Regions from separate parts of the Nitrospira defluvii genome, predicted to be linked through region 3. Evidence: riboswitches for the same ligand, from Rfam matches in the RefSeq annotation. Region 3 holds a riboswitch; each other region holds the start of a gene.
What was found. A riboswitch is a leader RNA that binds a small molecule or an ion and turns the genes downstream of it on or off. The one in region 3 is predicted to bind cobalamin.

Region 1: it holds a riboswitch for cobalamin, as region 3 does, so the genes downstream of both, KJA79_RS17835 (TonB-dependent receptor) here and KJA79_RS15515 (ABC transporter substrate-binding protein) in region 3, are expected to answer to the same signal.
Region 2: it holds a riboswitch for cobalamin, as region 3 does, so the genes downstream of both, KJA79_RS17915 (CbiX/SirB N-terminal domain-containing protein) here and KJA79_RS15515 (ABC transporter substrate-binding protein) in region 3, are expected to answer to the same signal.

Annotation. Positions count from the first base shown of each region.
Region 1 covers NZ_CAJNBJ010000017.1:576,290-584,276, reverse strand. The annotation lists partial or broken gene cobJ (precorrin-3B C(17)-methyltransferase) at 1-258, shown strand, start outside; gene cobM (precorrin-4 C(11)-methyltransferase) at 269-1,060, shown strand; gene cobA (uroporphyrinogen-III C-methyltransferase) at 1,050-2,522, shown strand; gene bluB (5,6-dimethylbenzimidazole synthase) at 2,519-3,250, shown strand; gene KJA79_RS17845 (cobyrinic acid a,c-diamide synthase CobB) at 3,247-4,623, shown strand; gene KJA79_RS17840 (HoxN/HupN/NixA family nickel/cobalt transporter) at 4,630-5,430, shown strand; cobalamin riboswitch at 5,439-5,636, shown strand; gene KJA79_RS17835 (TonB-dependent receptor) at 5,692-7,719, shown strand; partial or broken gene KJA79_RS17830 (hypothetical protein) at 7,829-7,987, opposite strand, start outside.
Region 2 covers NZ_CAJNBJ010000017.1:590,104-598,090, reverse strand. The annotation lists gene KJA79_RS17945 (LexA family protein) at 1-416, opposite strand, end outside; gene KJA79_RS17940 (SOS response-associated peptidase) at 455-1,129, opposite strand; gene KJA79_RS17935 (hypothetical protein) at 1,462-1,791, shown strand; gene KJA79_RS17930 (thermonuclease family protein) at 1,833-2,297, shown strand; gene KJA79_RS17925 (hypothetical protein) at 2,305-3,012, opposite strand; gene KJA79_RS17920 (XRE family transcriptional regulator) at 3,030-4,259, opposite strand; cobalamin riboswitch at 4,861-5,060, shown strand; gene KJA79_RS17915 (CbiX/SirB N-terminal domain-containing protein) at 5,227-6,408, shown strand; gene KJA79_RS17910 (DUF3209 family protein) at 6,422-6,796, shown strand; gene KJA79_RS17905 (FAD-dependent oxidoreductase) at 6,802-7,527, shown strand; gene KJA79_RS17900 (hypothetical protein) at 7,524-7,901, shown strand; gene KJA79_RS17895 (cobalt-precorrin-5B (C(1))-methyltransferase) at 7,905-7,987, shown strand, end outside.
Region 3 covers NZ_CAJNBJ010000017.1:81,684-89,670, reverse strand. The annotation lists gene KJA79_RS15525 (ABC transporter ATP-binding protein) at 17-913, opposite strand; gene KJA79_RS15520 (FecCD family ABC transporter permease) at 910-2,070, opposite strand; gene KJA79_RS15515 (ABC transporter substrate-binding protein) at 2,067-3,164, opposite strand; cobalamin riboswitch at 3,171-3,408, opposite strand; gene KJA79_RS15510 (SemiSWEET transporter) at 3,519-3,776, opposite strand; gene rpmB (50S ribosomal protein L28) at 3,937-4,128, shown strand; gene KJA79_RS15500 (hypothetical protein) at 4,354-4,719, shown strand; gene KJA79_RS15495 (glycoside hydrolase family 26 protein) at 4,941-6,341, shown strand; gene KJA79_RS15490 (GDP-L-fucose synthase family protein) at 6,396-7,358, opposite strand; gene gmd (GDP-mannose 4,6-dehydratase) at 7,361-7,987, opposite strand, start outside.

The DNA.
Region 1 (7,987 bases), 490 kb from region 3:
TCAGCCATTCGCCCGGTGCAGGTGCCCCAACCGTACCTGACCATGACAGTCGAGGGAGACGCCTTAGCGAGATTGTTAGTCGATCGGTTCGTCATTCAGCGGAATGGATCGGTGAGCGATCGCCTCTGGCGGCTGGTGACCGATCCTCAGCAAGAACACCGCGCCGCGCCTGCTGGAGTAATCGACGCGCGGTGGCTGGGAGAGATCCCGGCAGAGATTTGGCGGATTGTGCGAGAGACTGTATTGAAGTGTACGTAAAGGAGTGCTGATGCGTGTCTATATTATTGGCGCAGGTCCGGGCGATCCGAAATTGCTGACGCTGCGTGGCGCGGAGCTGATTTCGTCCTGTCCGGTCGTGCTCTATACCGGTTCGCTGGTCCCCAAGGACGTGATCGCCCGTGCGAGGCCCGATGCCAAGGTGATGGATTCGTCCGGGTTGACGCTGGATCAGATCATCGAGGTAATTGTGGCGGCCCGTGACGCGAATCAGGATGTGGCGCGGGTCCATACGGGCGACCCGATGATCTTCGGCTCCACCGCCGAGCAGATGCGCCGGTTGACGGAGCTGGGTATTGCCTACGAGATCATTCCCGGCGTTTCTTCCTTTACCGCTGCTGCTGCGGCGCTGGGCCGTGAACTCACGCTCCCGGAATTGTCCCAGACGGTGATCCTGACCAGGGCTGAGGGACGGACCTCGATGCCGGCGGGGGAAAAACTGGAAGATCTGGCGAAGCATCAAGCGACCTTGGCGCTCTTTCTGAGCATCACACTCTTGAAGGATGTCGTGTGCGATTTGACCCCGTCGTATGGGGCTGATTGTCCCGTGGCTATCGTGCATAAGGCCTCCTGGCCGGATCAGGTGATCGTAACCGGGACCTTGGCGGACATTACGGACAAGGCCAAGGCGGCCAAGCTCAACTCGACCTCGATGGTGTTGGTGGGGCGTGTGCTGACGGCGACGGAGTTTGCCAATTCCAAGTTGTACGATCCGGAGTTTACCCATCGGTTCCGGAAGGGCGAGCCGGCGGTCACGAAGCCAGGAGAGAAGCGTGCCGACTGAGCCTGCCACTCAACGAGGCATGGTGTATCTGGTCGGGGCGGGACCGGGCGATCCAGGCTTGCTCACGGTCCGTGCGCTGGAATTGCTGCGTGCGGCCGATGTCGTGGCCTACGATGAGTTGGTCTCGAAAGCTATTCTTTCTCTCGTCAATCCGGAGGCTGAACTGCTGCCGGTGGGCCGCCGTCATGGCGAGGGGACGATCGGCTATCGATTGCATCCGGAGGTGCTGGCTCGCGTCAAGGCCGGCAGAACGGTCGTGAGGTTGAAGGCCGGAGATCCGCTGATCTTCGGGCGGGGCGGAGAGGAAGCGGAAGAATTGGCGGAAGCCGACATTCCCTGCACGATCGTTCCAGGGATTTCATCTGCTCTTGGCGCCGCAGCCTATGCGGGCATTCCACTGACGCATCGCCTGCATGCTTCCGACGTGACGTTCCTGAGCGGCCACGATGTCGAGGGGGGCCGGAGCCTTACTGATTGGGCCAAGGCTGCCAGCGGCAAGGGCACTTTGGTGTTGTTCATGGCGGCTAGAAAACTGTCGGCGAACCTACAGAGATTGATCCAGGCTGGCCGCTCGGCGGAGACTCCCGCTGCCTATATCGCCTCCGCCACCACTCCCGAACAAAATGTGATTGTCGGAACCGTGGCGACCCTTCCAGGAAAAATACGGGATGTCGATCTTGCCATTCCGGCCCTCGTCATCGTCGGCGACGTCGTGGGAGTGCGTGAACGAATTGCCTGGTTCGAGCGCCGCCCGTTGGCGGGTCGGCGGCTGCTCGTGGCGCGCGCGCGTCCGGGCCGCTCCGCGATGGCAGCGGAACTCCGTGCGCTCGGCGCGGAGGTGCTGGAAATCCCCGAGGTCGAAGCGGCCTCGTTACACGGAGGCGCGTCCATCAAGACCGCTCTGGCTCGGTGCCATGAATTCCGCGGCATTGTCTTCGGCTGTGCCGCCGGGGTTGAGGCGGTCTTGTCGCATGTCCCAGCCCTCGACCTGCCGGTCATCGCGGTCGGAGAGTCGGCGGCGCAGGCGCTGTCACGGCATGGCATTGCACCTGCCGTCACGTTACGTGGCGCTTGTCAGGAGGCGGTGAACGAGCAGTCGGCGGTTTTACAGAAGGGGCCATGGCTTCTCGTGACAGCGGAGGAAGGCCGGCCGAACTTACATGAGGCATTGACGAAGGCTGGAGTAGAGGTTGAAGCGGTGGCGGCCTATCGGTCTGTGCATCGGTTGCCGATGGGGCCCTTGCCGTCGATTGATCTTGTGGTGCTGCCCAGCTCCTCGGCGGCTCGCACTGTGTTGTTTGGCGACTTCGGTCAGGCCTTGCTGGGGGTGCCGATGGCGGCGATCGGGCCGCAGACCGAACAAGCGGCGCGCCAATGTGGAGCGCAGTCTGTCGCGTTGGCGCAAGAGGATACGGTGGCAGCGCTGGTTTCTTGTGTGGTGTCGATGGTAGGGAAACTATGACGGATCATGCCTTTCCCGAAACCTGGCGCCGGGGCCTGTACGAAACGATCACGCGCCGCCGCGACATGCGAGCCTTTCTGCCTGATCCCATTCCGGATGAAACGCTGGCTCGCATCCTCATGGCTGCTCATCAGGCCGGATCAGTTGGGCTGTCCCAGCCTTGGAACTTTCTCGTGGTGGAGAATCTCGAGATCCGTGCCAAGGTGCGCACCCATGTCGAGGCCGAACGGCTGCGCGCAGCGGAAATGTTTGACCAGGAACGCCGTGAGAAGTATCTCACCTTCAAGCTGGAGGGGATTCTTGATTCGCCGCTCAACATCTGTGTCACCTGCGACCAGGAACGGTTCGGGCCGACGGTGATCGGGCGGAATACAATTCCGGAAACCGCTGTCTATAGCACCTGCTGTGCGATTCAAAATCTCTGGCTGGCCGCGCGGGCGGAAGGGGTCGGAGTCGGCTGGGTGAGTATCATGGAGCCGGCAGTCCTCCGCACGATCCTCGGAATTCCTGAACGGATCATTCCGGTTGCCTATCTTTGCGTCGGGTTCGTGGAGAGTTTCCCCGAGCGGCCTATTTTCGAAAGCAACGGCTGGTTGCCAAGGCTGCAACTGCATGAGTTGGTGTTTCATGATCAGTGGGACGAGCGGCCCAGGCCGGATCTGCTCCGTGCGCTGGAAACGAGCCGGATCGACGGAGCGAAAGCCACGCCGACGGAGATCGACTCGTGACGATTCCACGGCTTGTTATCGCCGGGGTTTCCAGCAACGTCGGCAAGACGACTGTCATGGTTGGGCTCGTCCGGGCCTTGCGCGCGCGGGGACTGAAGGTGGCCGTCTTCAAGTGCGGTCCGGATTATCTCGACCCGACCTATCACGTCCGCGCGGCTGGTGCGCCTTGCCACAATCTCGATGGATGGATGATGGGGCGCGAGGCGGTTCTTTCGACGTTCATGCACGCGTCGCAGGGAGCTGACATTGCGATTCTCGAAGGGGTGATGGGTCTCTTCGATGGCGCATCGCCGACCAGCGACGAAGGCTCGACCGCCGAGATTGCCAAGTGGCTTCAAGCGCCGGTGCTGCTTGTCTGCGACGCAGGTGGCATGGCCCGCAGCATTGCGGCACTGGCCAGAGGGTTTTCGACTTTCGACGCAGATCTTCAGATCGCCGGCCTCATCTGTAACAGGCTCGGCAGCCGAGGGCATCTGGATTTGCTTCGCAAGGTGACGGAGGGGAAGCCCCCCGTCCTGGGCGGGTTGCCGAAGGAAGCAGCCTTGGCTTTCTCGGACCGGCATCTGGGCTTACATAGCGCAGACCGGGCGACGGTCCCGGAGGGTGTCTTCGTGTCCTGGGGTGATCGGGTGAGCGAGTGGTGTGATGTCGATGCGATCATCGCGTTAGCGAAATCCGCGCCGGCTCTTCCTGAAATTTCTGCGACGGCACGGATCGTCGGGGAGGGAGTCAGTTGTCGAATCGGTCTCGCCTTCGACGAGGCGTTCCATTTCTATTATGACGACAATCTCCGTCGTCTTGAGGGTCTGGGTGCGGAGCTCGTACGGTTTTCCCCCCTTCACGATGCGCACTTGCCGGATGTGGATGGCCTGTATTTCGGCGGCGGTTACCCGGAAGTCCATGCCGAAGCACTGTCCCGGAACCAGTCCATGCGCAAGGAGGTAGCGGCGTTTGCCGAGGCCCAAGGGCCTATCTATGGCGAATGTGGTGGCCTCATGTATTTGTCCAATGGCATCAGGACGCTCGATGGCACGCTGCATCCCATGGTGGGGCTCATTCCAGGCGAAGCGGAAATGAAAGACCGTTTGCAGGCGCTCGGTTATGTCGAGGTGGACACGAAGGACGAGACGATGCTCGGTCCGTCCGGTCTGCGATTTCGCGGACATCAATTTCGCTATTCGGACTTTCGATTCACGGCGGAAGTCGAATGTGCCTACCATGTGCGCCGCCGCCGCGGAGGCGAGGCCTTTCAAGAGGGGTATCGTCAGGGCAATACGCTGGTGTCCTATGTGCACGCCCATTGGGCTTCGAACCCGCTCCTGGCCGAGGGATTTGTGCAGGCTTGTGTGGCCCATGCCAAGAGGGTGTCGTGAGGGACTATGAATCCTGCTGACGGCAATCTGTGGGCCTTGCTCGGTCTCGCGTTTGCCTTGGGGCTCAGCCATGGCGCCGATCCCGACCATCTTACGGCCATCGATGGCATGACGAGGGCCTCGGTGGATCGGCATCCGAGAATGAGCCGGTGGGTGGGGACCTGGTTTGCGTTCGGGCATGCGCTTTCCGTTTTGTTGATCGCGGGATTGATCGCGTTGGCGGCAGAGTATCTGCAATCGTTCAGCCATTCCGTGCTGCAAGTCAGCGGTGTCCTGTCAGCCCTTCTTCTATTCGCCATCGGGACTTTGAATCTGGCGAGGTTGGCCACATTGCCGGTTGGCGCCACGGCTCCAAGCCACGGCGTCATCGGCCATTTCCTGCCAAGGCAGTTGCTCAACATCACTCATCCAATGAGCGCCGTGCCGATTGGCGCGTTGTTCGGGCTGGGGTTTGAGACGGCCAGCCAGATGTCGGCCTGGGCCTTGGCCGGCACAATGGGCTATGGGCTGCTGGGCGCGCTGTTCATCGGAGTGGCATTCAGCCTGGGGATGGTCGTCACAGATTCACTCAACGGACTTGTTGTGCGACGGATGTATCTGGCTGCGACCAGGATGGCTCTCCAGGGGAATCGCATGATGACGCTGACTGTCGTGGGGTTAGCCTATGTTATCGGGATCATCAAACTGCTCCAGCCCACCTCCTTTGCTTTGCCAATCAGCGACATGGGTCTCACACTCATGGTGCTCGGGGCGGTGCTGTTGGCATTTATGGCAGCCTTAGTGAAAGTCAAGTGCAAGGTGGCGTAACTGAAAGGAGGCGTTCTAGCGGAACATTTTTCTATCTAATGAATTGATAGCCCACGTACCCCAAGGGAAGCGCGGTGAAAAGCCGCCACTGGTCCGCAACTGTGATCGGGGACGAAATCTGCATAGCCACTGTCCTATGGGATGGGAAGGCGCAGAAAGTAGGACGAGCCGAAAGTCAGGAGACCTGGGTGCTGGGATCCTTTATGCAAACCTTTCGAGAGCAAAGGGGCATGAGTTGTGTTTGCCCAAATCCTTGGGCGTATGATCGTTGTTTCTGCGTTGTTCTGGAGTTCAGTCGGTCGGGCCGATGATGCGGATGAAGCTCTGATCCTGCCCGACGTCGTCGTAACCGGGACGCAAGAATCGGCGTTCGAAGCCGCCTCTCAACATATCGTTACGGAGCGGGATCTCGAGCTTCAGGCCGTTGATCGGCCTGCCAACGTGCTTCGCCTGGTTCCGGGCCTCATTACCACCAACCCGGGTGGTGGGCCAGGCAAACCGGATAACTACTTGCTCCGTGGCTTCGATGCCGACCACGGGACCGATCTGGCCGGGTTTCTGGACGGCATGCCGCTCAATCTTCGCAGTCATGCCCACGGTCAGGGCTATCTCGATCTGAACTTCCTGATTCCTGAAACGATGAAGCGCATCGACGCCCATAAGGGGCCCTATCAAGTCCAGTTCGGAGATTTTGCCACGGCGGGGGCGGTGAACTTTGTGACACGGGATATGGTGGAGGAAGGGGTGGTGCAGGCCTCAGGCGGACAATTCAATACGCAGCGGCATCTGCTGATGTTCTCGCCCACGAAGGATCAGGTCCGTTCGCTGGTTGCGCTCGAAGGGTTTTATACCGATGGCCCGTTTGTGAATCCCAACCGAGCCCTCCGGCTCAACGGATTAGCCAAAGCGACGATGAATCCGACCGCCCACTCGGAACTCAGCATCATCGGCACCTACTACCAAGGCCGCTGGAATAGTCCTGGAGAAATTCCACTGCGGACCGTGGAGTCCGGGTTGTTGAGCCGGTTCGGCTCGGTCGATCCCTACCAGGGAGGTCGAACCCAACGGTCTACCGGCCATGTGCGCTACCGCTACGATACTCCGTCAGGCGGGACTGTATTTGCTGCGACATATCTTCAGTACTATGCCCTGAATCTTGTGTCCGACTTCACGTTCTTTCTCACCGATCCGGTGAATGGCGATGGGATTGAACAGGTCGATCGGCGCTATGTCTATGGCGGAGAGGTGGGATATCGCCAAAGCGGGAAGCTGCTGAATGTTGAAAGCTCCGTCACCGTCGGCGTGCAGACCCGCAGGGACGATGCCGAGGTTCGTCTGGGGACCCAGCGGCAATGGGTCCCGCTGGGAACTACGTCGGATAGCCGGATTCATGAGGCCTCGTATTCGCCCTATCTGAGATTGGAGTTTCAGCCGGCACCCTGGGCGAGGCTGACGGGCGGAACGCGAGCGGACTATTTTCAATTCAACGTGCGGAATCTCTGCCAGGCCGGGTGTCCACAGAACCCGAGCGGGAGCGTCAATGCTGTGATCACAACGACGAAGGGAAACCTCATTCTTGGCCCCTGGGCAGGCACGGAGATCTTTCTCAATGCTGGTACGGGCTTTCACAGTAACGACGCACGAGCCGTGGTAAGTGCGTCGAATGTGCAGGCCTTACCGAAGGCGACGGCATATGAAGTGGGGATTCGCACTCGCCCGTGGGATCGGCTTGAGGTCACGGCGTCGTTCTGGCTCATGGACCTGACCTCTGAACTGGTCTATCAGGGCAACCTGGGAACCACACAGATCCTTGGTGCCACCCGCCGCTACGGCATGGATCTTGGGAGCCGGATCCAGTTGCTGGACTGGCTGTCTTTTTCCGGAAGCGCTACACTGAACACTGCGGAATTTCGCGAGACGGGCAATCCGATCCCTCAGGCCCCGACCATGACCGGACGCGGCGAATTGACGGCGCGTCTTCCGACAGGATTAGCGATGTCGTTGCAGATGGTGCATCTGGGAGCCAGACCGCTGACGCAGGATCGCAGTATCAACGCCCAAGCCTGGACCATCTTCAACTTCGTGGCTCGTTACCGCCCGCAGTCGAAGGGGTGGTGGCAGCGTATGGAAGGGTTTCTCAGTATTCAAAACATCTTCGATGTTTCGTGGCGGCAGACCCAATTAGCCTATGAAACCAAGTTAACTACGGATGCAGTGCCGGTGAATGGGCTTCAATTCACACCGGGCGGCCCACGGACTGTATCGGTAGGCCTGGCTTGGCATTATTGACTGTGAGCGAGTGCATACTGGCACGCGTCGTCTTTCCGCGTGAGGGAAGAGGTGATGCCTATAGAGGTTTAGGAGAACCATGAGCCCTTGCCCGGCTGTGGCCGGCCGTCTAAGCCTCTAATGACTCTGGTGTTTCAGCCTCGCGGATCCTCGCGGACAACCACGCGGACAACCCATCCTGTCCGATCGACGCGCCCAGCCGGGCTGTTGCGTCGACGATGTTCTGCCATCCAGCGTGGGTGTAGATTGTATGAATCTTGGTGGACTG
Region 2 (7,987 bases), 510 kb from region 3:
ACGTTGGTGACGACACCCCAAATCTCAAAGGACTGTTGGGCCTGAATCTCGATGGGCTGATAATTCTTGTTGGCTGGGAGAAGGCGTAGGATATTGTTCCGCTTATAGAGACGTTTGACCGTCAATTCTCCGTCCAGAGCCGCCACGATCACGTTTCCGTCAATGGCTTCTAGGGAACGATCTACGATCAGGATGTCACGAGAATGAATCCCGGCCTCCAACATCGAGTCGCCGGTCACGCGCACAAAGAACGTGGCGGCCGGGTGCTTGATGAGGTGCCGATTTAGATCGAGCTTCCCCTCGATATAGTCGTCAGCCGGAGAGGGAAAGCCTGCGGGCAGCCGACCAAGAAAGACGGGGAGGGCATACCGCGTCGAGAGATCAGGGGCGTAAATGGCATCCACATTCATCGGCATCGAAGATCCTCACCAGATTGGCCTTGCCTAGTGTAGGCCTAAACCGAGACAGACTCAAGGCAGTCCGGGGCATCATGTCGCGGGTTATTGACAAGCGTACTGACCGGGTAGACCGTGAGCTCCTCAGTCGGATAGGGACGGAGCAAGGCTTTCAGGGAGTCTGCCTGATGGACGGTTGGGTCGAGCCACTGGTCGTAGGCTGATGGCGCCAGAATGACCGGCATCCGATTGTGGATCGGTCGCAGCAACTCGTTCGGTTCCGTCGTGAGGATCGTACACGATTCGATGTCCGCGCCTTCCGGGGGATGCCAGTGTTCCCACAAGCCGGCAAAGGCAAAGGGACGGTGACTCTTCATGCCGATCCACATTGGCTGCTTTCTCAGTCCCTGGACCTGCCACTCATAGAATCCCGTCGCAATGACAAGACAGCGTCGGGTCTTGAACGCGGCACGAAAGGAGGGTTTCTCCGTCACGGACTCGGCTTTGGCATTTATGCACTGCTGCCCGATTTTCGGGTCTTTGGCCCAAGACGGAATCAGCCCCCAGCGCAACAGCACCAGCTGACGGGTGGTTGTCCCCGGCTCGATCCGGATCGCGGCCACCGGTTGAGAGGGAGCAATGTTGTAACGAGCAGTGAACAGGGGAGGACTCGCGACGCCAAACTGTTGAGCGATCACCGCTGGCGAGGCCGTTTGGGTAAAGCGTCCGCACATCTTGTTGTACGTCGAAGCCTAGGCCGTCCGTGAGGAAGTGTCAAGGACAGGGCGTAGCATAACAGCCATCCTGTATCATTGTTATACGTTGCCGTATCGAGATCGATACGCCCGCACAGCTAATTCAGCTGCTCATCTCTACGCAATCTGAATGAATCTCCATTGTGACGGCCCTTAGCGCATTCGGCACGCGTGTTGCTGAGATCCTTGTACGCATCACACCTCACCTCACACAAGGAGAACCCACCATATCGAACACTTCGACCGTCCCAACGATTGCCCCCGTAGCCCCCGGCATTTATGTCGACGAGATTGATCCTGGTGCTCCGGATATGCCCGCCGTCATGCGAGAACTGGTCCGGGCCTTGCTGGAGCAAATCTGTGAATGTGAGCTCGTCGGGTTGGTCTATGAGGAGAATTCGCTCGAGACCCGAGCGCAGCTCATAGCGACCTTGCGCGGGCATCTTGTGATGCGCTGGGCGAAGGATTTTCTCAAGGGACGGTCCGTACAAGAAGCTTTGTTTCTCCGTTGCGATCACACCACCACAACACAGACCGATCTCGACAGCGGATTTCTGATCTGTGAGGTCGGCATGGCACCTGTAAACCCGTCGGAGTTTGTCGTCTTCCGCATGCTCATCCGATTTGCCCCCAGACCGTGAGCCTCTCGTCAGGGGAGAGGAAGCCTGCTAGCATGCGGTCTATGCGCTTTCTTCTCGTGGCTCTTTTTACCGTTCTGCTTGCGGTGCCTGTATTAGCAGGGGTGTATTCTGGCCAAGTGGTCGGGGTGATTGACGGTGATACGATTGACGTTCTGCATAACGGTAAAGCTGAACGTATCCGACTCAATGGCATCGACTGCCCTGAGAAAAGCCAATCCTACGGGCAGAAGGCTAAGCAGGCCGCCTCAGCCCTCGTGTTCAGCAAAGAGGTCACGCTGCACACGTTCGAGGAAGACAAGTATGGGCGCACCATTGGAAATGTGCTCCTAGCCGATGGAACGAACGTCAACCAGGAGCTAGTCAAAGAGGGCTGGTGCTGGTGGTATCGGAAATATGCACCAGGAAATACGGTGCTCGAAGGGTTAGAGAACGAAGCGCGAGAGGCTCGAAAAGGCCTGTGGGTTGATCCGCAGCCGGTGCCGCCGTGGCAGTGGCGGAAGCGTTGAGCTATTTTTAGGTAAGCGGTTCCAATAGAAGCTGACTTGTAAATGGTCGTCTGCCGTTTGGCTCTGCTCCTACTGCAACTTTTGTTCGGTCGAGCAATCTAGATGCAAACGAATGAAGTCCGTCAGTATAGTTTGCGTTCTGAAACTCTTTAGGAACTCCTTCGCCATACTGCAACAGAATTTTCCTTATTTGATCGCAGTCCCTTGCTGAAAGAACTCCAATTTGGAAGAAGAGTGTCACCACATCAAACATCCTGGCGACCGGAGCTGGCGTCTGCATTCCTAAATTGTGAAGGGTATTCACCGCTATTCCGTCATTACTCAATGACGGCATCTGCAAAGTGACAGCAGCAGCATGCGTATAAGCTTCACCCGTTCCTACGCGTATTCCATACTGGCGCCCACTTGCCTGAATAGTATCCCAGGTCGCCTGAACTGCTGCTGGTGGAAGAAACGAATTAGAATCGAGGAGACTGGACTGGAGAATGGTGGAGTCGAAAACCTGGAGGACCCGAGAGGTTAGTGCCTTGTCGAATTGAGGTTCGACTTTCGTCCGATACTTCTTGTGCTGTCTGAGCTCATTCTCAACCTCGAATACTATTACAGGCTGAATGCCATATTCAGTTTTGAAACTTCGCAGAAGCTTATTTTGGTCTGTTAGGAACAGCTGAATGAGAGCATCCGAATCACAGAATAGTAGTGCGGGATTACTCATCGGAGGACAGGTTGGAACTATTCAACATATTCAGGCATTTGACTCCCAAATCGAGAGTAGAATGTTGATTCATCTATCATCAAGAACTCAGCTGCTTTACTTGGACTGATCTGGCCAGCAACTGTTGCCTCTACTACACGCTTAATATAGTTGGCAGGGAGCCTGAGAGTTCTTGAGTAAATCGTTGTATTCCGCCTATCTCTCCATTCGTCCTTCTTGCTGTCGTGTCTTTTTAGGAACTGCTCTGTTGTCAAAGCTCTCACTGATAACTCCGAGAGGTCAGACGCTATGTCAAATCTGGCGTATTGCTCTGCCTCTTCAGGAGAAATCAAGTCATTGCTAAGTGCTGCCGAGATCACCGTTTTCTGCTCAGTATGAGTTTTTGCAATCAATGTGGCCAGCTGCTTGGGCGTAAGCGCATGCAAGTTCAAGCCTAACGTCGAGCTCATGTGTATTAGCACGTCACGTGGTGCCAAGCTTTCTTGCGCAAATGCCTGAGCCCTTTCTTCAGATAAGCTGGATTGGGCCTCTTGATTTTGAAGAGGGAACAGATCAATAGACGCACCATCGGTATATGCATCAAAAATAGCATGGGCAAGCTCGTGCAGTAGTATGTGGTTGCCCCTAAACCATGTGCGCTTATATGAATTAGAGAAAAGGCATGGGCGCTCTAAAGAAGTAGCTCCTAGGTAAAAGCAGCACCCTTCAACGCTCGACTCTGGCATCGGGCTCTCAATGATAAGAACCCCTCTATTTCTAAGATTTCCCCTGAAAGCTTCCCCTATACCTGTTTTGCCCTTGTCTAGGCCTGAGAGTTGCCTGAAAATCCTCGCTGCCTGTCGGCCTTGTTCTCGGGGCGGAGCCTGAAGGTCTGTTTCGCGACGGATATTCTCAAATATCAATTGCCACCCAGTTGCCCTGCTATCAGTGGCTTGCTCAAGCTGATCGAAGTAATACCCGAGGTGACGTATTAGAAGAACGTATTCGCGATCAACGTCAGTAAGGCCATTTCCGCGGAACTTAAACCAGATAGCTGGAGCTACATCACCTTGCTGTCTCTGTTCGCTTCGAGTACTACGCAGAGTCAGAGGTGATACGCCCAAGACTGTCGATAGGCGTGACACCATCGAGTCAGGGATAGAGCGATTACCTGCAACCCACTCCTGGAATATCTTGGGACTAACTCCAAGAAGTTCGGCTGAGGTTTGTAAGTCTAATTTAGCTGAATCCAGGATCTGCTTGAGCATCTATGCTATTCCCCAGGGAGGTGCTTAATTCACAACTTAACAACTTCTCTCGTTCAGCACTAGAGGTCAACCACTTGTGCCTGGTTTATGGTTGTCTAGCTTGGCAGTCTTTCCGTGGCAAGCGATTTTGGCAGAGAGTGCACAGATATACTGATGAAGAAAAGTAAGCACGTGGAACATAGCTTATATAGTACCCAAGGAAGGGCTTAAGACAAGGTTAATTTAGCATTCTGAAAACGGTCTCTTCAAGGCCCAGGGAAGTAAAGAGGGACGGAAAGAGGAACCGGCCATTTTGCCGTTTCATCGAATCGTCTAAACTAATGTCTGGGGTGGTAGTTTAGTGGTGCCGAGGGACTGAATCGAACTGTCGACACCAGCCTTTTCAGGACGTGGTTGTTCTATGCAAGGGCCTGAATCTTCTTGTGATTTCTCGCCGTAGTGAGCGTGGACAACTAAATGGACCACCGGTCTCAGTGCATGTCTTGGTAAGTTATTGGGCTTTGTGGTCGCTCAGTTCGCGTAAAATTGCTTCAGATCGCGTGCACTCATGATATTTCAGCCTTGACAGGGTGGACTAGCCCGCGTTAGGTATCTGGGCTGATAATTGAGCAATCTCTCGGATGCCCGCTAGGGCGTAACAGGGAAGTCCGGTGAAAAACCGGCGCGGTCCCGCCACTGTAAGTGGGAAGCTCTCCCGTTTTAGCCACTCAACAAACGTGTTGGGGAAGGCTGGGGGTAGCGGTGAAGGTTCGACCTTCTGAACCCATGAGCCAGGAGACCTATCCGAGCTGACATAGTACGGTTTCTCCGCGCGGTAACGGAGGATCGCTCCTGCCTTTTTGGCATGCGACCTCTTGTTCCCCATGCGGGACGGAGGTTTTTTTATGCCCTCGTTTTTGTGGGAGCAGCGTGTGACTGCTCCCAACGTTGACACGCCATTCACATCCCAACATTCGGAGCAACCCTCATGAGCACGGGATTGCTCATCGTCGGACACGGCAGCCGCGATCCCAACGCGAACGTCGAGTTTGAGGCGTTGGTGACGGCCTATCGTGCAGGGCGTCCTGATCTTCACGTCGCGCACGGCTATGTGGAGCTGGCCCGCCCGTCGTTGGCGGCCGCGCTTCGCGAGTTGGCGCAACGGGCCGACTCCGTTGTCGTCCTGCCGTTGTTTCTGTTTGCCGCGGGGCATGTGAAGAACGATATCCCTCTCGCGCTCTCGCAGGCTCGGCAAGAGCATCCTTCCGTCCAGTTTATCGTGGCCCATGCCTTGGGCATCCATCCCAATCTCGTGGAGCTGGCGTTCGAGCGGGCGCGGGCGGCGTTGGAAGGCGCCCGTGAATCCGCGAAGACCGCCGTGGTGGTGGTGGGCCGTGGTTCAAGCGACCCAGACGCGAACGGGGACTTTTGTAAAGTTGTTCGTCTCCTTGCCGAAGGGCGCGATCTTGGGTGGGTGGTGCCCTGCTTTATTGGCGTGACGAGACCGCTATTTGAGGAGACGGTGGAACTGGTTGCGCGTGCGCGCCCAGAGCGGATCGTCGTGGCGCCGTATTTTCTTTTCGGCGGAAGACTGATCACGAAAATTCGCGAACAGGTGGATTCGTTTCAAGCCCGGTATCCCTGGATCAAGACCGAACTGGCGCCCCATTTGGGAATTGACGACCGATTGCTCCGCTTGATGGACGAGCGCCTGGCCGAAGCGACAGCGGGAGAACGTCCGCTGCCCTGCGATACGTGTCAGTATCGAGTGCCGGTGTCCGCGGTGACCGGGCAGGTGGGCGGGCTCAAAGCGCTGCTCTGGAGTTTGCGGCACGGGTTTACCCACGCGCAAGCCATGCCTCATGTGCATGCCCATCGTCCGCTGGCGAAACATGTGTTGGTCTGCGGGAATGTCGATTGTGCCGACGGCGGGAGCATTCCGCTCATTGCCACATTGCGGCGGCTGTTGAAGGACGCTGGGCGGGATCAGGATATCCGCGTGACGAAGACCTCCTGCATGGGCCGCTGCGGGGAGGGGCCGACGGTCGCGGTCTATCCTGACGGCATCTGGTATCGGGCTGTGAAAGAGACGGATGCCAAGGAATTAGTCGACGAACATTTGCTGGGCGACCGGTTGGTCAGCCGCCTGGTTGACAACATCATGCAGTAACGGAGGATGTCTGATGGCCTGTCACGAAATTGCAGGATTGCGGTTGGGGTTGATGGAAGTGCTGGGAGTGAAGAACGAAGCCGAGCGGCAGCATGAACTGGCCGAACTGGGCACCGGGGCCGATCAGCCGGGACCGATCCGTTCCATGTGTGGAGCCAAGGATCTGGCGTCCCTCAAGCAGTATTACGAGAGCGCAGTCTCCGCGCTGGAACAGCGCGTCGCCGCGACCAGGCCGGATGATCCGAAGCTTCCGTACCTGCGCACGCTGATTGTGCTGACCAAGAAGGTGGAGCTCGATTTGACGCATCAGATCGAGGGGCTCATGCATCTCTATCGGGACCTTGATGAGATGCATGATTTTGTCCATGAGATTTACCCGGCGGAGTAGATCCAATGGCGGTGGCGAAGACGGCTCGAGTGGTGGGAACCGACAGGCTGGGCCCCGATACGCTGCTGCTCGATCTGTGCGCGGCCGAACCGGTGGGGTTCGTCGGCGGACAGTATCTCATCCTTGACAGCCGCATCGTCTTGCCGAGCGGCAAGGCTGTGAAGCGGGCCTATTCGTTTCTGACAGGCGATGCGGAGCAACGGAACTTTCAGCTCGCCGTGAAGCGCATTCCTGATGGACCGGGTTCCGCTTTTGTGCATGGGCTGACAGCGGGAACGGATATTTCGTTCAGCGGACCCTGGGGCAAGTTCGTTCCGCGGGAGGGGGCCTCTGGCAGGACGCTGATCCTGGCGACGGATACAGGAATTACCGCCGCGCTGGGGTTTCTGCGAGCGACCCGGTTCGCTCCATTGCTGCCACAGGCATTGCTTATCTGGCTGCGAGCTTCGGCAGAGTATTTTCTTCCGGATGAGTTCGTGCAGCAGCAGGTTCCTGCTGCCTGTGGTGAGGTGAGGATTGCAGCGATCCCCGCGGTCGGCCATCACGACCGGATTCCTCAGGCCAGAGCCATTCTCCGTGAGGTGTTGGTGCGCGGCGATATTGCTCAGGTCTTCATCGCGGGTGATGGAGCCGTGAACCAGGTGTTGTCTGATGATGCGATGGCCGCCGGAGTGGCCGTGGGCAAGGAGCAGGTGGAGTCGTTCTTCAATATGCCGAAGAAATCCGTATGACCGGACGGGTGCAGATTCTTGCCGCGCTAGAAGCCGCGCTGGCATGTGGGGAGACGAGCGTCATCGTCCGCTCATCCGGCGCGATTGCCGAGGTTCATGGGCTCGTGACCCTGCGGCAGGGGGCCGAGTGGGTTACGTTGGGCGAAGAGGGACAGACCCATGTGCATCTCAAGATCGAGGAGCGGAGCACGCTTCGCTACCGGCGGCACGATGAGGCCAATGCGGTGCTTGAGTTGGCAGGGCCGGATGGGTCGTTGCTCTGCCGCGTGACGTTTCGGGGCACGAACCGGGCGAAGACGGAGCAATATTGCCCTGAACGCGCGGCGAAAGTTCATGAACAGTTCGGCTGTTGGGTGGAATGTGCCGGGATATGACTGATGGAGAAGAGGGGACCGCCAAAAGATCGGAAGGGGCTGCGCACCGGGTTCACTACCGGCGCATGCGCTGCAGCGGCAGCCAA
Region 3 (7,987 bases):
CTCCCGCAACATCCGATCACCCTTTGAACGACATCCCTTGCCTCGGCAACGTGATCCGAGGCAATCCCGACTGCGGATGCGCATCGATCAAGACCTCGCAGCCATATACCTCCCGCAGCACTTCGACCGACATGACCTCGGCGGGAGCGCCGACCATCCGCACCTGCCCCGCCCTCAACATGGCCACTCGATCGCAATACTGACTGGCAAGGTTCAGATCGTGCGACACGATCACCACCGTCAACCCGCGCTCGTCACAGAGTCGGCGCAGGGTCGAACAAATGCCCAACTGGTGCTGTAGATCCAGAAATGCCGTCGGCTCATCGAGCAACAACACTATGGGCGCTTGCGCCAATGCCCGCGCAATCATAGTGCGCTGACGTTCTCCTCCGGACAGATCGGTGACGGCGCACCCGGCGAGATGCGCAATGTCCATCGTGGCCATGGCCTGCGACGCCGACTGACAATCCTCTCGATCTTCCCAGCCGAAGCCCAGGCTCCATCCCGACCGCCGTCGGTGGGGAAATCGCCCCATCAAGACCGTCTCTGCGACCGTGAACGGAAACATCTGCGGGCTGTCCTGCGGAACCACCGCGACGGACTGCGCCACCAGCTCGTGAGAGAGGCTGCGCAACGGTCGTCCGAACAGGGCGATCTCCCCTTCCTGTGGCACAGCCAATTTCGCCAATAGTTTCAGCAACGAGGTTTTGCCGGACCCATTCGGCCCGACGATGCCCAGGATCTCGCCTTGTGCGACTTCCAGCGTCACATCTCGAAGCACCCAGGGCTCTCCCTGTGGACGCGAGGCTCCGTAACGGAAATGCACCCCGCGAACCGCATAGGCATGGTGCACCACCGGACCTGACTCTAGGTCTCCAGCCAGAGTCTGAGCGGTGTGGTCGATCCACGTCATGCCAATCGATCCTTTCGCCATACCAGCAGATAGACGAAAAACGGGCCACCGGCTAACGCCGTGATCACCCCGACCGGCACTTCCGACGGCACAAACAGCGTACGCGCCACCGTGTCCGCCGCCATCAAGAACATGCCGCCGACCAAGGCCGAGGCCGGCAACAACAATCGGTGGTCGGCTCCGAGCACGAGACGGACGGCGTGGGGCACGATCATGCCGATAAAACCGATCATGCCGCTGAACGACACCACGGCCCCGGTCATCAGGGCCGACACCAAAAAGATGAACCGTTTGACACGTTCCGTGTCGATACCCAGCGAGCGCGCCGGCTCTTCACCCAAGGCCAGAATATTGAGCACACGGACCTGCTTGAAGAGCAGCATCAGCCCGATCAGCAGATAGCCGGACAAGGCCACCAGCACCGGATAGGCCGGGGCGGTGAGCGACCCCATCAACCACGCCATCATGCCGAACGACCGATTCGGCTCCATGATGGAAGTGATGAACATGATGAGCGCGGAGAAAATCGCATTGAGGATGACCCCGGTCAGGAGCACCGAGTGAATCGGCAGACGCTCATGGGTCGCCGCCATCCGATAGATCATCGCGAGGGCCACCAGGCCGCCAATAAATCCGCACACCGGCAGGATCGACAGCGCCAGCACCGTCGTTCCGATGCCGAACAAGACAGCGACGGCCACGCCCAAGGCCGCCCCGCTGGAGACACCCAGCACATAGGGATCGGCGAGCGGATTCCGAAGCAAGGCCTGCAACGCCACGCCGACTGAGGCAAGACAGCTCCCCACCAGAAATCCGAGTGCGACCCGCGGCAGCCGGACCTGAAACAGAATGACGCCGGCCGTGTCGACCATCTGCTCGTCACCCGGTCGACCGAACAGCAGCAACGCGAAGAGTCCGAGGATGCGCCCCACCCCGATGTACTGAGTCCCCAACTGCAGACACACGAGAGCCAACAAGCCTGCAACGAGCGACAGTACGGTCATCACGCGCCACCAGCGCGCCGGTGTGAGGATCAAGTCCTGAACCGGCGGGTCGCCTGCGACCGTCGGCGGACCAGATGGCAAGGGACCGGTGGACAAGGTCGATGCAGTCAAGGCGTGCGCGGGAGGCATGGGGTGGCCGGCTGCTGGCATCATGGCTGTACGGGTACCGGTTCCGACGCGAAGGCTTCGGGGTGGATCGCCCGGGCCAACGCCTCCAGCCCTTCCATGACGCGCGGGCCCGGGCGGTTGAGAGCATCGGCCGACACGTCGCGAAGACGGTTTTCCCGAACTGCGGTCACCGTCGTCCAGCGCCTCCAAGCCTCCTGCTCACTTCGCGGCACGGTTTCGATCGACCCTCTGGGGAACAACAGGACTTCGGGATCTTCCTTCAACACCGTTTCCATGGTAAGACGCGGATAGGGCGCCTTCGCCTCCGAGGCGATATTCAGTCCACCGGCAAGCCCGATCATCTGGTGAATGTAACTTCCCGGACCTACCGTGATCAGCGGTTGGCTGTTGATGACGTACAAGACCCGAACGCGTGCTAGATGTTCGGTTCTGGCGGTGAGTTCCGCCATCCGGTTGCGCATCGCCAGCGTCATCGCATGGGCGGCCGTGGAGCGATCAAAAATGCGCCCCAACGTATGCAGATGCGAAAAAATACTTTCCAGCGACGTCGCATCCAAGAGCAGCACGGGAATTTTCAGTTCTTCCAGCTTGGCCAGGACATTCGCCCGATGAAACTCGCGAGGCGCGACGATCAACTCGGGTCGAAGCGCGATCAGCGATTCAAGGTTGGGATTGGCGTAGCCGACCTTGGATTTCGTCTTGGCTGCCTCTGGAAAGTTACAAAACTCGGTCACCCCGACAATCTGCTCATCCAGCCCCAACGCAAATAGCATCTCCGTAATGCTGGGCGCCAGCGAGACGACTCGCGCGGGCGCCTTGGCCACATAGAGTTTTCTCCCCGCGTCGTCGACAAACGTGCGCGGCGTAATATTGGCCATGAACGGCATGCCCGTAAGGATGCCTTGTTGACGGCGTTTCATCACCGCATCATCCTCCGGAGATTGCGCAAACGCGAGCGATACACAGGCGAGCAACACATAGCAGACGACTCCAAGAATTCCGGTGAGACTTCGGCGAACGGGGATCGGGCGAACGGCGAGCAAATAAAAAATCCCCAGGGCCAACGTGGAACCCTGAGGATTACCCGCACCATCATCCTCGCCTATTCCCCAGCCCACGAGGGAATAAAGGGTCTTCCTCGGGCAGGTCTTCTGGCTTATGGTTCATCCTACTCCCCGCGCCTTCCCATCTTCGAAGCGATCAGCTCTCAGCGATCAGGCATCAGCTGTTGGCTGAATGCTGGCTGCCGATAACCGACGGCTTTCCCAGACAGTGGCGCCTGCGGGTTTCGTCCCCATTTACAGCGGCGGGACCGCGAGGGCTTTACACCCTCTTCCCTTGACCCGAGGTGTCTTGAAACGCGGCAAACTCTAGGAGAAGATGGCCGATCTTGTCAAGAGGAGGCGCGAGCGGAAGCCATCGAGGAGATATTCCCACGGATGCCGCCGTCGTCTGACGCGCAGGAAAAAGCGCTACGAGCGGTACCGAAGTTTGAGGATGAGAATGGCGAGAGTTAAGACAAGCGTGACGAGGTTCGCGAGGATGATGGGAAGGGCGCCGAGAAGCAAGCCGTACACCAACCAGAGAAAGACCCCGGTCACAAAAGTGAGCAACATGCCCAAGGACACGTCCTGCGCGGAGCGGGTACGCCAAGTCTGCTGGAGTTGGGGGATAAAGGCAATCGTGGTGAGGGTACCGGCGAGCAACCCCACGAGCGTGACCACATCCATGGATGGAACCTCCGTGACGGTGAAGGGCCTTGCACAGGAAGGAGGGCATCCACAGTGGAGAATTCACCCCGGCAGCTTGTCTTAGCCCGTGGGGCTATGGTAGCATTTCGCTCCGTTCAGCACTAGTCGTTGAAAGACGCCGCAACAAAGGAGTAGGTCCGTGGCATTTGCTTGTGATCTTTGTGGGAAGAAACACCAAACCGGTAACAACGTCAGCCACGCGAACAATAGGACGAAGCGCGTCTTCAATCCCAACTTGCAACGCGTGAAAGCACTCGTCAACGGCTCAGCCTTACGCATTCGCGTGTGCACCCGCTGCCTGCGTTCCGGCCTGGTCAAAAAAGCCGTCTGATCACCTGCTGCCTGTCCTCGCTCGTTCTCTCCAGGGCTAGATCTTACGCTCGTGGTCTGTCTGCTCGACTCTCCCACACATAGAACCCTATCCGCCACACGTACTCGATACCGCCACGCCGCTTCCCGGAAATCAACTCACAGAAGACGACTGTGTCGGATCAGTGTACAATCCGATCGCACTCACGACAGCACTGGGAAGATTCCCCTCGAACCGGGAGGCATCATGACTCATCTCCGTCACATACTCGGTCTCATGGCCATCGCCATCAACGTCGTCGCCTGCAGTCATCTTCAAACAAAGGAAGGGGCGTACCTCGACTCCGCGAAAGGTCGCGCCACGCAAACAGAGGTGAAGCAGGCTCTCGGCGCGCCCAAAGCGGTTCGAAAGGGCGAGGAAGGCGAGGGCGTCTGGGTCTATGAATTTCGTGAGCAACAGTCCGGCAACCGCTATACCCCGCCCGGCACCTGGTGTGAGGAATACCTGCTCACCTTCGATGACAAGGCCGTGCTGCAAAAGTGGAAACAGGTCTCCCACTTCCACGGAGGCGAGCTGATGCCGACGGAATGTATTCCGGGGATAGAACCCTAGAAGTAGTGGGCAACATCCCGTCTCGCCTTTCTGCCCAGGAGCCGATGATACGGAACTACCGCCTGCATGGTCCTGCCCGCAGTTTGTACAAGAATGTGCCAACCCGGAGACACGTCAAGATAAAAACATCACCTTTTATGGACATCTTGGAGCTCAAGACGACCTCCGCGCATGGTACGACGCTTGCTGAGTATCAACCATAGATACTCGGAGGTATTATCGTGAAAACACACATTGCCGCTATTCTCGCACTAAGTTTTCTATCTGGCATCTGGATCTCTTTCGACTCTGTCTCACCCGCAGAAGCCCAGAACTGGCTTTACCGCAGAAAACGCCAAGTGCAAACACAACCGCCCCCCACCCCTCCAGCGAGCCAGACTGCGACCTCCCGTGACTACTCGGTGCTCAAGATCGCCCCTCCGCCAGCAGCGGGTCTTTATATCGGGCAGTATGAATGGGTGCAGAACGACATCGCTTCGTTTGAATCGGCCAGCGGCCGGAAAACTGCGCTCTGGTCGAGGCACCGCGGCACCTGGGCGAACGGGTACGATGCGGCCGGGCAGCCGCATTTCGATGTCGCAGCCGCGAATCTTGCCTGGCAGGAAGGAAAGGTAATTGTCGTTCAGGCATACAACATCCATCCGGCACCGGGTGAATCCGAGGCGCCGGATGGGTTCACTGTCGACAAGCTTCTCAGCGGCGTCTACGATGCAGAGCTTCGAAGATTTGCCGGCGAGCTTCGTCAGTACGGCAAACCGACATTTTTTATCTCTGGGCGCGAACCCAATGGAATCGGAGCAGATTATTTCGGGGGCTTCGGTCCGGCAGGAGACAAGTCGCTGCAATGGGCAATCGAAAACAAGCGCGGTTTTGCGGAGTTCAACCCATCCTCCCTGCCGTATAGTTCACTCTATACCGATATCGGTACGCCGCAAATCTGCGACGGGGTTGAACGTCTCAAGGCGGCACAACGCTACTACTACGATTTTTTTGTTCGCCGCGAAGGTCTCAGGTTTCTCACATTTGACTCTATGGGATGGTCTGTGAACCAACTAAACCAGATCGACTATGACGTCGCGGATCTGCCGGCCACGGTCGACAAGGCGTACGCAAAGCAACTGCTTCAGAGCTGCCACTCCTTCGCCAACTTTTACCCCGGAGACCAATACGTCGACTGGGTGAGTCTCGATTTTTATATGATCGATTATTACGCAAAGGACTGGCCCGGGCTCACCCAGGACTACGTGGTCCCCGTTGAGAATCACTTTGCCGCACTGGACGCTGTCCTGCAAGAGGTGAAGACGGTCGCGCCATCCAAACCAGTGTTCTTTATGGAGTTAGGATTTCCCGACGGCACTCAGCAGAATTCGAGTTGGGCGGCCCAGAAAATCGCGGCGGCCCTTCCACGTATCGTTTCCGGCTATCCGCAAATTCATGGTTTTGCGTTGTGGTCGGCGCATCCCTCATGGATGGTCCCCGGGGTCTTCCCCTACGACTGCTTAATTCGCCCTGGAACGCAGCAGGCAACGGCGCTGAAAAATGCCGTCACGAATAATCCTTCGTCGTTCCTCTCCTGCGTCTACCTCTCGGATGGAAAATTACATCCGAATTGTGTGAACTAGCGAAGCCGGGACAGCAGGTTCTCGCTACGTGGACATGAGAGGAGGCATGCAGAGTCAGAAGACAACTTCACGGATACTCCGCCTATTGGCTTGAAACCAAGAGACGGTTTGCCGGATCCCGTCGACAAACGCCACCGACGCCTCGAAGCCGAACAGGCGTTTGGCTCTACTCACCTCAAGGCACCGTCGCGGCTGTCCATTTGGCTTTGAGGCATCCCATACAATTCGGCCGGAAAACCCCACTGCCTCGGCGATCAGCTCAGCAAGCGTCTGAATCGTGATCTCATGCCCCGTGCCGACATTGACCGGCTCACTGCCGTTGTAGTGTTCGGCGGCAAGCACAATCGCGCGCGCCGCGTCATCCACATGCAGAAACTCGCGTGAGGGTGACCCATCTCCCCATAGGACGACCCGATCATCCCCCCGCTCCTTCGCTTCCACGCATTTTCTGATTAAGGCGGGAATGACATGCGACGTCTCCATGTCAAAATTGTCCCCGGGACCATAGAGGTTCACCGGAAACAGGACGACGGCGTTGAAGCCATACTGTTGCCGGTACGCCTGGGCCTGGACCAGCATCATTTTCTTGGCTAGGCCATATGGTGCGTTGGTTTCCTCCGGATAACCGGCCCACAGATCCTCTTCGCGAAACGGCACGGGCGTATGTTTCGGATAGGAGCAAATCGTACCGACGGCCACGAGTTTCTCCAGACCTCGCTGACGGCCAACCTCGATCAACTGCGTGCCCATCATGAGATTGTCGTAAAAGAACCGGCCGGCATGGGTTTGATTCGCTCCGATCCCACCCACCCTAGCCGCGAGGTGCAGAACCAAATCCGGTGTCGTGTCTGCATACATTCGCCGGACAGCCCCGATATCAACAAGGTCATAGTCTCGACTTCTCGGGACGAGAATGATGGTACGACACCCCTGCCGCCGAAGCTGAGCCACAACCACCGAGCCCAGGAAACCTGATCCACCAGTCACGACGACTCGTTTGTCGCGCCAATAAGACATCCTTATCGGGCTCCCCTCGTACCATTGAGAATTGCCCGCTCGACGTGAAGATCGGCCTCGACCATCATTCTGATCAATTCACCGAAAGACACTTTGGGTTCCCAGCCCAACACCCGCTTGGCCTTCGACGCATCCCCGATCAGCAGGTCCACTTCGGTGGGTCGATAGTAGCGTGGATCGATTTTCACATACCGCTTCCAGTCTAAATCGAGATAACTGAAGGTCTGCTCCAGAAATTCGCGTACCGTATGCGTTTCACCCGTGGCAATCACGTAGTCGTCCGGTTGCTCGGCTTGCAGCATCATCCACATCGCCGTGACGTAATCGCCGGCGAATCCCCAGTCCCGCTTGGCATCGAGATTTCCAAGGAATAACTCGTGCTGAACGCCCAATTTGATACGAGCGGCAGCGCGAGTGATTTTCCGGGTGACAAAAGTCTCTCCCCGTCGAGGCGACTCATGATTAAACAAAATGCCGCTACAGGCAAAAAGATTGTAGGCCTCGCGATAGTTGACTGTAATCCAATGGGCATAGACCTTGGCTGCCCCATACGGACTACGTGGATAAAAGGGTGTGCTCTCCCGTTGGGGAATTTCCTGCACCATGCCGAACATTTCACTCGACGAGGC